DNA from 3 places in the uncultured Virgibacillus sp. genome. Region 2 is predicted to be linked to each of the others. Evidence: riboswitches for the same ligand, from Rfam matches in the RefSeq annotation. Region 2 holds a riboswitch; each other region holds the start of a gene.
What was found. A riboswitch is a leader RNA that binds a small molecule or an ion and turns the genes downstream of it on or off. The one in region 2 is predicted to bind S-adenosylmethionine.
Positions count from the first base shown of each region.

Region 1 (4,549 bases), on a different contig from region 2:
TCAAGGGAAGTTGTAGGTTTCCACTCTGTTAAATGAAAGGCTTTAGTATCAGCCATTATTTCATCTGATGGCTGAGCGAAAATACCGAACCACAATAGTGGCAAGGTACTACAGTTGTTTACTTGCTGAGCCGGATCAAAGGCAGGCGCTGCTTCATATGCAAGGTATCCAGCTGCATAGTAACCAGCTTCGATATACTGTTGAATAGATTGCATACAAGGTATTACTTCTTCTAACTTTGTAGTGGTTATAATAGTAATGGGATCTTTAAAGGTCATGGGCTGTTTATTACCTAAATGATTGGCAAAGTCAAAGAATAGGAGTGGTTTTTTTGGCGAATGCATCTATTTGTCCAACCTTTCGTGTGAAAAAGTTCTCTAATAACTGTAGCCCTTGTTCGGATAGTATTGCTTCAGGATGAGCTTGAATTCCTTCTATTGGATAAGTTTTATGGCGAATTGCCATAATCTCACCTGTAACTGATTTTGCGCTTATTTCAAAGCAAGAAGGTAGGGTAGCCTCCTGAACAATAAGTGAATGATACCTTGTGACAGCTAACGGATTTTTAAGCTTTTTGAATATACCTTTATGATCATGGGTAATCATTGAAACCTTACCATGCATTGGTTGTTTGGCTTTTACAATACTAGCACCAAAGGCTTGAGCAATCGTTTGATGCCCTAAACAAATTCCAATTATTGGATATAGCGTATACAGTTTTCTTACAATCTCTAGACATATACCTGCAGAAGCCGGGTTTCCAGGTCCAGGAGAGAGCAATATGCTAGATGGGTTTAATCGTTTAATGTCTGCTATTGAGATTTCATCATTGCGAGCGACATATACTTGCTGGTTTAGCTGCTTCATATATTGTACAAGATTAAATGTGAATGAATCATAATTATCGATGACTAATATCATGTAGTTACCTACTCTCTTATAAACACTTCATGCGTTATTATAGCAAATGTAGGTTAATAAGCATATGTATCCACTTCAATTAATGCTTGTTTTAAATCCTCTATTAATTCATTTGGTTGTTCAATTCCAACTGAAAACCGTAGCAGTTGGTCGTCAACACCACGCTTTATTCTTTCATCTCTAGGTATGTCAGCGTGAGTTTGTGTTGCTGGATAAGTAATAAAACTTTCCACCCCTCCTAAACTTTCAGCAAAAATGATAAGCTTCAAACTTTGAAGGAAAGGATCTATCCATTTACTTTTTCGTAAGCGAAAAGATAACATACCACCTCTTCCTGGATATAGAACATTATCAACCATTGGATGCTCTTGCAAAAAGGATACGATAAGCTTTGCATTGGCTTCATGTTTTTCCACCCGAAGCGCAAGTGTTTTTAATCCTCGAATTAATAGCCAAGAGTCAAAAGGTGATAGCACAGCACCTGAAGCATTGTGGTAATTGGCTAATTTTTCAGACAAGGATTTACCTTTTGCCACTACTAATCCAGCGAGTACATCGTTATGACCACCAATGTATTTCGTGCCACTATGAATGACGATATCAGCCCCTGACTCAATTGGCCGTTGAAGTAGCGGGGTCAGAAAAGTATTGTCAACAATTAATAGTACATTATATTGGTGCGCTAATTCCGCAACTTTTACAATATCTATCTCTTGCATTAGGGGATTTGTAGGTGTTTCAATAAAGATTGCTCTTGTTTTCGAGGATATCAGTCGCCGCGTTTCTCCGTCATTCTTGAAATCTGTATATGTTGTCTGAATTTGATATGCAGCGGCGTAATGCTCTAATAATCGGTACGTTCCTCCGTATACATCACTCGTTACAATGAGTTCATCCCCAGCATTAAAAAGAGAGAATACTAATTGAATGGCTGCCATTCCAGAACTGCAAGCATACCCACTGTCAGCGGATTCCAATTTAGCGATTCCTTCCTCTAGTAAGGTTCTTGTAGGATTTTTCGTTCTTGAGTAATCATAGCCTGATGATTGTCCCAGTCCGTGGTGCTGGTAGGCAGTTGACAAATAAATAGGTGCGCTAACTGCTCCAGTAGCTTTATCACTCTTATTTCCTAATTGTACTAATTCTGTTTCAATGCTTCTTCGTGACATAATATCCATCCCTTCATTCGATGAAAAAAGCCTCTTCTAATTAAATAAGAAGAGGCTTACATCATTCGGTTACTCTTCCTATCTGCATGCTTTCGAGCATCTGGAATTGGCACAGTTCTCTTTATAAGTCTGTTGCCGAGGCTTCAAAGGGCCAGTCCCTCCACCTCTCTGGATAAGAAAATAGTTTATGTAATTTTTAAAATAGATTACAGTTGTTTTTGCTATTTGTCAAGGGAAACTTAGGGATTTACTCCAATGTACAGTTTACAGCATTTAGATAACATGGTTTCATCTGAAGATAAGTGGAAAATAAAAGCAGATACGAATATCGCAAGAAATAAATTAGTTAAAACATTCTAAAAATTAGTTGACTAATTTTTCTCGCTAATCTATACTATTAATAACTTCACAGGAGAAACTATTTGGTTAAATACTGGAAAAATATAATAAATAGTAAAAAATCAATGGAAAAAGCCATTTAATTCTGGTTATTAATTACATGATGTTAATAGGTGATCAAATGAAAATTAAGAATCAAGATTTTTTAAAAAAAGAAAATAGAAGTTTAGTCTTAGAAATAATTCTTAATCAAGGTCCGATCTCACGTGCCGAAATTGCCAAACAAACGTCGATGAGTCCTACTTCTGCTTCTCGAATTGTTGCATCATTACAAGAAAATAAGCTAATAAGAGAGATGAATATGTCTAGCGAAGGAATTGGCAGGAAGGCCACTTATTTTATTCCAAATGAACATTCTGTATTCTCAATTGGTGTTGAAATTGACCAGAAAGTTATTCGGATCGGTTTAATGAATTTTATAGGAAAGTTAACCATTCTGAAGTACTTTGACTATCAATCAATAGATCCAGTGGCAACAGTTCAATTTATAGCAGACCATATATTACAAATGATTGACGACGAAAATCTTACATCGGATCAAATTGCTGGAGTTTGTATTGGCTTACCAGGACTTATTGAGAATGACAAAGGTGAGGTGAAATTATCTGCGCAATTTGATTGGAAAAATATCCCTTTACAAGAGATGGTTGAAGAGAAAGTAGGCTTTACCGTATTCGTGGACAATGAATTAAAATTGAAAGCGCTTGCTGAGTATATTAGTGATCCTGAACCAAAAAAAGCGTATATGGCAATGATTGGTTTTGGTAGTGGGGTAGGTTCTGCGTTAATAAAGAAAGGAGAAATCTATCGAGGTGAAGGAAACTTCTCAGGAGAAATCGGACATACTATCGTTGATCCTTATGGAATTTATTGTCCATGTGGGAATTTTGGCTGTCTCCAAACGTATATTGCTGAAAAGTTTTTGTTAGATGAAGCATCTAAAACAAAAGAGATTGAAAATATTCAGGCCTTAATCATTGAATATGAAAATGGAGAAAAGTGGGCAAGAAATATAGTTGATAAAGCAATTACCTATGCAGCAATTACGATTAATAATGTTGTTTGCGTATACAATCCAGATTCCGTCGTTCTTGCTGGTAGTTTAATTGAAAGGTTTCCGCAAATTAAAGATCAAATTATTGAAAAGTGTGAGAATCAGATGTGGGCACCTGTCATGAAGACATTTCAATTACGCACTACAAAAACGGGAGAAGATGGCGTTGTGATAGGAGCTGCCATGATTGTACTACAGCATTTTATAAAAAATATTCATGAAAAGAGTGGGGTTTAACCTATGATATCAACACCTATTATTGCTGAAGAATATAGAGGAGGAACATTAGAAAATGTTTATCAGGGATTGATTTGTGTTTTAAATGAAAAGAAGGAAATACTTTATGAATACGGTGATGTAAAGCAGTCCGTTTTTTATCGGTCAGCGATGAAACCATTACAAGCAATTCCCTTATTCACCACAGATATTATGGAAAAGTATGATTTAACAACAGAAGAAGCAGCTTTATTTACGGCATCTCAAAGAGGTGAATCCTATCATCAAGAGGCTTTAGAACGTTTAATGAATAAACTGCAATTGTCAGAAGACATGCTGGTCTGCCAACAGAGCTATCCCTTAAATGAACAACCAAAGATTTCCTATATCCGGGAACATTTACCTAAACGTAAACTTTTGCATAATTGTTCTGGTAAGCATTTGGGGTTTCTTGCTTATTCCAGAGAGAAAAACTATGATCTATCAAACTATGAATGGTTGGGTCATCCGCTTCAACAAGAAGTTTTAAACTATGTAGCAGATTTGTCGGAAACCCCGAAGAAAGAAATAAAAACCGCAATTGATGGTTGTGGAGTTCCTGTTCATAGCGTTCCGCTAAAAAACATGGCTATTTCATTCTTAAAGTTCATTCAGCCTTCGATGATACATGATAGTCGGGTTGCAACGGCTGTAAAAAGAATAGGAGAAGTTATGAACAAACACCCTAGAATTGTCGCTTCACATAACTTTATTTGTACAGCTCTGCTTGAGGATGAAAATATTATTGCAA
Region 1 is NZ_CANMAB010000003.1:18,740-23,288, forward strand. Features, by position in the region: gene pabB (aminodeoxychorismate synthase component I) at 1-344, opposite strand, end outside; gene Q1A47_RS01310 (aminodeoxychorismate/anthranilate synthase component II) at 310-921, opposite strand; gene Q1A47_RS01315 (methionine biosynthesis PLP-dependent protein) at 975-2,090, opposite strand; SAM riboswitch class I at 2,166-2,269, opposite strand; gene Q1A47_RS01320 (ROK family transcriptional regulator) at 2,611-3,780, shown strand; gene Q1A47_RS01325 (asparaginase) at 3,784-4,549, shown strand, end outside.
Region 1: linked by a shared signal. The riboswitch ahead of Q1A47_RS01315 (methionine biosynthesis PLP-dependent protein) and the one ahead of metK (methionine adenosyltransferase) in region 2 are both predicted to bind S-adenosylmethionine.

Region 2 (4,549 bases):
TTTCTGCCAGTTTTGATGTGCTAATATGCTATAAACTGCTCCTCCTTGACAATGAAAACGTTTGGAAGAAATACTTGATAAAGCCTGAGTTCTCAATTCTTGATCGGGAATTTCCGCAGCACGTTTTTGCCAATAAACTAACTCTTTCCTTACAGCTGGAAAAATTTTCAGATAAACGGTTGCCATTAAAATTATTGGGTTATTTGGTACATGATTGCTCAACTTGCTGCCTCCAATCTACATTGTCCCCGCTATAATTTTGTTATACTGTTTATATCACCATATTATCCAGGAGGATTCAAATGATACATTCATATAAAGAAAAACAACCACAAATTCATGAAACTGCATTTATTGCAGAGGATGCAACCATCATCGGTGACGTTACAATTGATGAATATTCTAGTATATGGTTTAAAACTGTAGTTCGTGGAGATGTTGCACCTGTGAAAATTGGTAAAAGAATTAGTATTCAAGATCTGTCCATGCTTCATCAAAGCCCTAATCTTCCCTTAATTATCGAGGATGATGTGACAGTCGGACATCAAGTGACCCTGCACTCCGCCATGATTAGAAACAAAGCTTTAATTGGTATGGGTTCCATTATTCTTGATGGTGCGGAAATAGGTGAAAATGCATTTATCGGAGCCGGAAGCCTTGTGCCACCTAGAAAAACGATTCCGCCACATACGTTAGCTCTTGGTAGACCAGCAAAAGTAATCCGAGACTTAACTCTAGAAGATTACGCGGAGATGGAACGTGTACGAAAATCATATGTAGATAAAGCAATCTACTACAAAAAATATACAAATTCCGGTAAGTAACTTCAAGAACAAAAGCGATTGGAGCTAGTCAACGGAGATAAAGGAATCACGGTGTGCTTGCAAGCCAATGATGACTTAGATTAGGGCGATTCGTGAAGTCACCTAGATTCTGTGCGCTGGAGCTGGACGCAGCTCAACACGCCTTCTTTATCCTTATGGAAAATATTGTAATTTAGACTATGAAAAAAGGCAGCCTAGAAGATTAAATCAGCTAGGTTACCTTTTTTCGTATCATAACCATTGTGAAGCTAAAGGATGATCAAGACTTTACTACTTAATAAGTGCTTTCAATTGCTCAACTTTGTCTGTCTTCTCCCATGGAAATAAAATGTCTGTTCTTCCAAAATGCCCGTAAGCAGCAGTATTTTTATAAATAGGTTTTTGCAAGTCTAACATACGAATAATACCTGCTGGTCGTAAATCAAATAATTCTCGAACAGCTTTTACTAGTTGCTCTTCATTTACAACACCTGTTCCAAAAGTGTTTATCGAAATAGAAACAGGTTCTGCTACACCAATGGCATAGGCTAGCTGTACTTCACAGCTTTTGGCAAGCCTGGCAGCCACTATGTTCTTTGCGACATAACGGGCAGCGTATGCAGCTGACCGATCAACTTTAGTAGAGTCTTTTCCACTAAACGCTCCGCCACCGTGTCTAGCATAGCCTCCATACGTATCAACAATAATCTTTCGACCTGTTAAACCTGCATCCCCCTGAGGTCCACCAATAACGAAACGGCCAGTTGGATTAATAAAATATTTAGTCGTCTCATCTAATAACTCATTTGGTACTATAGGGCGTATAACATGCTCTATCAAATCTTTTTCTATTTGCTCTGTAGCTATATCCTGATGATGCTGTGTAGAAATTACGATGGTATCAATTTTAACAGGTTGATCATTTTCATCATACTCAACGGTTACCTGTGTTTTACCGTCCGGTCGTAAGTATTCTAATGTCTTATCCTTCCGAACGTCAGCGAGACGCTTTGCCAACTTATGTGCCAATGAGATTGGAAGTGGCATCAATTCGTCTGTTTCATCACAAGCAAAACCAAACATTAAACCCTGATCACCAGCACCTATTGCAGCAATCTCTTGATCGCTCATTTTTCCTTGTCTTGCTTCCAATGCTGTGTCAACTCCACCAGCAATATCAGGTGATTGTTCATCAATGGCAGTTAATACTGCGCATGTCTCCGCGTCGAACCCAAATTTTGCGCGAGTATATCCGATTTCTTTTATAGTTTTACGAACAATAGCAGGTATATCTACATAAGTAGTAGTGGATATTTCACCCGCTACAAGAACAAGTCCAGTTGTAACAGTTGTTTCACATGCCACTCGGGCATTTGGATCTGTTTTTAATATCTCATCCAAAATAGCATCTGAAATTTGATCAGATATCTTATCTGGATGTCCTTCTGTTACTGATTCAGAAGTAAACAAACGACGATTAGCAGCCATGTTGCTAAATCCTCCTTCAAATATCGATTACGGAACTCTATTTATCAAATATGCTCATTCAGTAATAAGTACTAAGGTTAAACTGAAATAAGAAAGGCACCAGAAAGATTACCTACTACCGTATATTCTATTGTCACTCCTGGTTCACACGTACACGCAGGCGAATGACAATTTAGCTTAGAAATTGACTAATATGTTTATAATCGGGTTAAAGTTAGTCATCTACGTGTAGAATTTTTATAACTAATAAAAAAAGCCTTTCCCGCTTGTCATGAGGAAAGGATTGCTGGCCTTTCGCTCTTATTGTTCAAGGAAAAAAATCTCCTTGCATCAGGTTAGCACCTTTTCACTAAAGTGATGGTTGCTGGGCTTCATTGGGTCTGTCCCTCCACCAACTCTGAATAAGAGAGTATCCGTTCGAAACTTAGCTTATCGGAAGAAGCTTAATGTGTCAACTAGTTTAACTGTATTCTCAGAAGTTTTTTACTCATACTAAAGGAAAGAAAGATTCTGAACGACATTTTTTGCTGTAAACATTCAACATCTTATAAAAATTATTTTATATTTAGTATGGACTATTAACTTAAATGTGTTATACTAATAAACATATTCAGGATTATTTGGTCGTTCAACAAAAGAACGTGAATACAATTTCACATAAAGGCAGGTATTTAACATGAAAACGGTAGAAAAGTCTTTCGTAAAAGAATTATACACGCATAAACAGCTACAAACAAATTTATCCGTACCTCAGCTTGTTGAAAGAATTTTAGCAAGAGAAGAAGGCATGTTAACCACAACAGGTGCAGTTCAAGCAACAACAGGATCTTATACCGGTCGCTCCCCAAAAGATAAATTTATTGTTACAGATGAAGTAAGTGAACAGCAGGTGGATTGGGGAACAGTAAATCAATCCATTGATGAATCTGTATTTGATCGATTGTATGAAAAGGTTATTTCCTATTTAAAAAATAAAGAAGAGCTATTCCAATTTAAAGGATTTGCTGGTGCAGACCACGCGTATCGCTTACCAATACAAGTTATTAACGAATATGCCTGGCACAATCTATTTGCACGGCAGTTATTTATAACTCCAACTGCTGATGAGTTACTATCACATCAAGCTGAATTCACAGTAATATCAGCCCCTACTTTTAAAGCAGATCCTGAAGTAGATGGTACGAACTCAGAAGCGTTTATTCTTGTTTCTTTTAAAAAACGAATCATTCTAATAGGTGGTACCGAATATGCAGGTGAAATTAAAAAGTCTATCTTTTCAGTGATGAATTTCTTACTACCTCAACAAGATGTATTATCTATGCACTGTTCTGCTAATGTTGGCAAAGAGGGAGACGTGGCTTTATTCTTTGGTTTATCCGGCACGGGGAAAACCACCTTATCTGCTGATCCTTACAGAAGATTAATTGGTGATGATGAGCATGGTTGGGGTCCAAATGGAGTATTTAATATTGAAGGCGGATGTTACGCAAAGTGTATTCATTTATCTCAAGAAAAAGAGCCGCAAATTTATAATGCAATACGATTTGGTTCTGTCCTTGAAAACGTTATTCTTAATAAACAAACAAGGCTACCTGATTATGATGACACAACTTTAACAGAAAACACAAGAGCAGCCTATCCAATTGAAAACATTGATAATATCGCAGTGCCAAGTATTGCTGGGCATCCAAATACAATTATCTTCCTTACAGCAGATGCTTCGGGAACATTGCCGCCAATAAGTAAATTATCAAAAGAGCAAGCAATGTATCATTTCTTAAGTGGCTACACAAGCAAGCTTGCAGGTACGGAGCGAGGAGTGACAGAACCACAGGCTACGTTCTCTGCATGTTTTGGATCACCATTTTTACCTTTAGCTCCGGCAAAGTATGCGAAAATGCTTGGTGAAAAAATTGATTTTTATCAATCAAACGTGTTTCTTGTAAACACAGGATGGACTGGGGGATCTTACGGCATTGGTAAACGCATGAAGCTGTCTTATACACGTGCAATGATTCATGCTGCATTAGAAGGTGAACTCAATAGTGTAGAGACAATAAGAGATAATATTTTTGGATTGGAAATCCCTATCCAAGTTCCAGGTGTTCCCGATGACGTCTTAGTTCCCGAAAACACATGGGAAGACAAAAACGCTTATCAAACGGAAGCAAAATCACTTGCCATGAAGTTTCATCAGAATTTCCAAAAATTCACGGAAGCAAGCGCTGATATTATGCAGGCTGGGCCAATTTATAAAG
Region 2 is NZ_CANMAB010000123.1:6,166-10,714, forward strand. Features, by position in the region: gene Q1A47_RS18470 (tetraprenyl-beta-curcumene synthase family protein) at 1-222, opposite strand, end outside; gene Q1A47_RS18475 (gamma carbonic anhydrase family protein) at 303-824, shown strand; gene metK (methionine adenosyltransferase) at 1,095-2,291, opposite strand; SAM riboswitch class I at 2,589-2,699, opposite strand; gene pckA (phosphoenolpyruvate carboxykinase (ATP)) at 2,968-4,549, shown strand, end outside.

Region 3 (4,549 bases), on a different contig from region 2:
TTTAATTCGCTCCATATCATCCAATGTGGTCTCATGTAGTGAGTCCTTTCCCTTTGCCATTCGTTAAACTCCCTCCATTCCTTAATCTTCACGTGTAATAGCACCAAGCATGTATCCTAAATAACATGCCTATTTAACCAACAAGAGCCATTAATACACATCTCGCTGGTAGCGTTTCTGCTGACGCATTTGCTGCAAATACGATTCAGCCTCCTCCGCAGTCATGTCTCCCTCCTGCCTTAAAATCGTAAGTATTGTTTGCTGGACGTCTTTTGCCATATGCTTTTCGTCTCCACACACGTAAACAGCAGCGCCTGCTTTTAACCATTCATAAAAATCCTTACTTTTTTCAAGCATCTTGTGTTGTACATATACTTTTTGATCGGTATCCCGTGAGAATGCCACATCCATTCTCGATAGCACACCAGATTTTAACCACTTTTGCCAATCCACTTGATAAAGGAAATCACAGGAGAAATGCTGTTCTCCAAAGAAGAGCCATGTTTGTTGCTCCGCTTCGGTTTCCTCTAGTTCCTCCAGATAAGAGCGAAATGGTGCAACCCCGGTACCAGGACCAATCATAATCACCCTCGTTTCCGGGTCATCAGGAAATTGAAAATTAGCGTTTTGATGGATATACACTGGCAATTTCTCACCGACTTCCACTCGTGTGGCTACTTGACTGGAGCAGACGCCCGCACGTTCACGCCCATGAGCAAAATAATTTACCGTACCAACAGTTAGATGAACTTCATCAGGGTTGGCTTCATAGCTGCTGGCAATGGAATAAAGACGAGCAGGTAGCTTCCGTAATATGCTGACAAAATCCTCAGCCAGCAGCTTCTTAGGCGGAAAATCGGTTACTAAATCTAAAACATCCCTTCCCTCAAGATACGACTTTAAATTTTCCTTATTGCTTGCTGTTAATAGATCGGTTAATGCTTCATTAGCAAATAATGTAGCTGCCTTTTCTACTAGTGGCTTCGTTAAAACCGTAATCTCAAAATGGGAAAGTAAAGCTTCTCGTAATGACCTAATTTCCCCCTGTTTATTCACAGATACAGTTTGTTCTGCATCCCAATTCATCGCCTTCATAAGTTGATCGACTAATACGGGGTCATTTTTCGGAAATATCCCTAAGCTATCTCCTGGTTTGAAGGTAAAGCCAGACCCATCAATGGACAATTCTAGATGGCGGGTTTGCTTATTGGAACCGCGACCACTTAAATTAATATTCTCCACAACCTCGGCCATAAATGGATTTGTTCTTGAAAAACCAGGTTGTTCGGAAACGAACGTGCCTGCCGTTTGTTGACCTGCTAGAACGGTATTGTCAACAACTTCAGATGACTGCTTTAAAACCCCGAGTACTCCCGTCATCCACTCAGACGCTTGCTCATCAAAATCCAAATCACAATCTACTCGGTCATATAGCCTCTCTCCACCTAATTCTTCTAGGCGTTTATCAAAGTCTTTTCCTGTTTGACAGAAAAATTCATACGACTCATCACCGAGCGCTAGCACTGCGAAACGCAAATGATCCAATTTAGGTGCTTTTCTGCTGTGAAGAAATTCATAGAAAGAGATCGCATTATCCGGTGGATCACCTTCTCCATGGGTTGCCGTTATAATTAATACATCCTCTGTCTTCTTTAATTTCTTTGGCTTAAAGTCATCAAGCGCGGAGCAAGTTACCAAAAAATTCGCTGCGTCTAGCTTTTCAGCCATCGATTCTGCTAATGAGCGGGCAGTCCCTGTCTCCGATCCATATAATACGGTTACTTCTCTCGGATCTGTGCCAGCATTCGTTGCTTGACTGACGGCTTGGGGGTCTGGATTACCAGATTGGACTTCTTTTGATATAAAAGCTGAAAGGTAACCACTTAGCCAAACCTTTTGATGATCCGTTAAAGTAGGTAACAGGAGATTTAATTGTTCTATTTGTTCGTGATTAAAAGGGCTATTTGTTACATTCAACGACAACACGTTCCACCTCACTATTAAGTTCTTTTTTATACCTATACAATCAAATGCTTAGTATACCAATTAATTTACTAGGAATTAAACGAAATAAAAAAGATGAATACTCAGATCATCACGATTCGCTTTTATTAACCGTGGTATGCAAGCCACATTCCGTTTTCGTTTGCCCCGTCCATCTACCTGCACGTAAATCATCAGAGTCGGCTACTTGGGAGGTACAAGGAATACACCCAATACTTGGATAATTTCTATCATGCAGTTCATTATAGGGCAATTGTTGTTTTTGAATATAATTCCATACATCGTCCCAAGTCCAATAAATTAACGGACATATTTTAATGCTTTTAAATCGTTCATCCCTATTCACAAAGTCTGTTTTACTACGACTTGGTGACTGCTCTCTACGAAGTCCAGATATCCAAGCAGGTACCTTATCTAGTTCTTCTTCAAGAGGCTTGATCTTACGAATGAAACAACATTGATCTGGCTGTCGCTTCCACAAGGCTGAGCCATGCTTTGCTGCCTGTTCTTCCACTGTCAAATCAGGCTGCTTTAAGCGAATCCGCAAATCAGGGTACCTTTTTTTCACTTCATCGATGAAATCATACGTTTCTTGAAAATGTAACCCTGTGTCTAGAAAGACAATCTCTGCATCAGATTTCTCCTTTGCTATTAAATCAATTAGCACCATACCTTCTGCGCCAAAGCTACATGCATAAACGATGGAATCCCCATATTGCTCATATGCCCAACTTAAAATGGTAGAGGCTCCTTTCGTTTCATCCTCAGGGAGAAAATCTTTAAAAGGATCAACAGTAAAATCTTGATATGACAGCATATGACTTGTCACGCATTATCCCTCCTACGTTATTCTTAAAAATAAAGGCGTAAGGTCTAGGCAAATGTACTGGAAATAGGCAGTGAGGCAAACAAAAACATTGCTATGAAAAACTCTTCCTATCCATGTGATAAGAAGAGTAATTTGTACGGTATCTTGCACTCTTCTTATCTATCAGACCATTGTCTGTAGGAATTGGCACAGTGTTAGAATAACCTGCTGCCGAAGCTTCAAAGGGCCTTTTCCCTCCACCTCTCTTGATAAGAATTAAAATCTATGACTGTATTGTTTGATATATTAAATGGTTTTCCAGAAAAAGTCAATGCCTTTTTCCAAAACATGAGAATAGTTTGATATTCATGTTATATACAAAACACAAGCCAGATGTGACAATAAATTTTTTTAGATCATGAAAAGAATCACCTAAATGTGAACGTGCTATTCTCCCAAAAGCATGTGTATTCTAATATGCTTATGATAATGCTTTTAACCCGGTAACTCCAATAATAATCGCAATCAAACTAGCAATTCGATACTTATTCGTGGATTCACCAAAGAAAATCATGTTCATCAATACCGCACCGGCTGTTCCAATGCCAATAAACACAGAATATGCCACACTTACAAGTAAATACGAGAAGGATGCGTATAAAAAGATGAATGAACCACCTAATCCACCAATATAAAGCAGTCCATTTCGTATAGTCTTCTGTTGACTATAGAGACGTAAACCTAAGACACCTAACATTTCAAATACAGATGCACTCGCAATAAATAACCATCCCATTAGGATTGAACCCCCTTTGTCGCTTCAGACTGTTCCGGTTGATCAGAAAGTTTTAAGCCAATTACCCCTAGAACTAGAATCAACATAAAGAACATTTTTCCTACATTTAAACTTCCACCAAATAAGTAAATATCCATGATGGCTGTACCTACTGTTCCCGCAGCAGCAAATATCGCATATACGGTACCTGTTGGTAGATTTTCACAAGCTTTAGACAGGAAATGGAGATCTAAAAGGATAGCTCCTATGATTAGGACCCAATGCCACCAAGCGTTAGCGGTATTAAATCCATAGATCCAGATCAATTCAAAAACACTCGTTAATACAACATATATCCATGATTTATTCATTTCTGTATTTCATCCTTTATCACATGACTGACTTTCAGTCATTATATTTTTAGAAAACCGGAGCAAAATTCGCTCAGTCCTTATCACTACATGCTCAGATTTACGCTTCCTCTAGTAGCTATTATGGAATAATAGCTACTGCTTGCTTGACCACCACTCCGGCTGCCCACTTCCCTTTCCGTGGGGTTTGTCCTTCAGCTAACTTTGCAACGTGTTCTTCTTTGCAAAGTTAGTTGAAGCCGTGCCCGCGGAAAGCGAAGTAATTCGTAGGGGCATTGCCAATATACATCAAACATTTCAAAATAACTACTTGGCTTAACGCAGTCATTGCACTGATTTTATACTTTCTTAACTTATAATAAAAAACTTGGATTACACCAAGTCCAATTACTTACATAATGCATGTAATGCAAATTCTAAGACTTCTCGTTGTTTTTGTTTAGCAGACTCCTCGTCTTGTTGGTCATACAGATAGGATTGTTCAGCGGCCGATTCAATTAGGCCAATTAGTAATTTAGCTGTTCCGTTAATATCAATCGAATCTCGTAATTTACTAGCAGCCTTTGGTTGCTCAAGAAATTCTTGCATCCA
Region 3 is NZ_CANMAB010000034.1:27,945-32,493, forward strand. Features, by position in the region: gene cysI (assimilatory sulfite reductase (NADPH) hemoprotein subunit) at 1-60, opposite strand, end outside; gene Q1A47_RS09615 (assimilatory sulfite reductase (NADPH) flavoprotein subunit) at 151-1,983, opposite strand; gene Q1A47_RS09620 (phosphoadenylyl-sulfate reductase) at 2,096-2,833, opposite strand; SAM riboswitch class I at 2,986-3,088, opposite strand; gene Q1A47_RS09625 (multidrug efflux SMR transporter) at 3,294-3,608, opposite strand; gene Q1A47_RS09630 (multidrug efflux SMR transporter) at 3,608-3,958, opposite strand; gene Q1A47_RS09635 (TetR family transcriptional regulator) at 4,346-4,549, opposite strand, start outside.
Region 3: linked by a shared signal. The riboswitch ahead of Q1A47_RS09620 (phosphoadenylyl-sulfate reductase) and the one ahead of metK (methionine adenosyltransferase) in region 2 are both predicted to bind S-adenosylmethionine.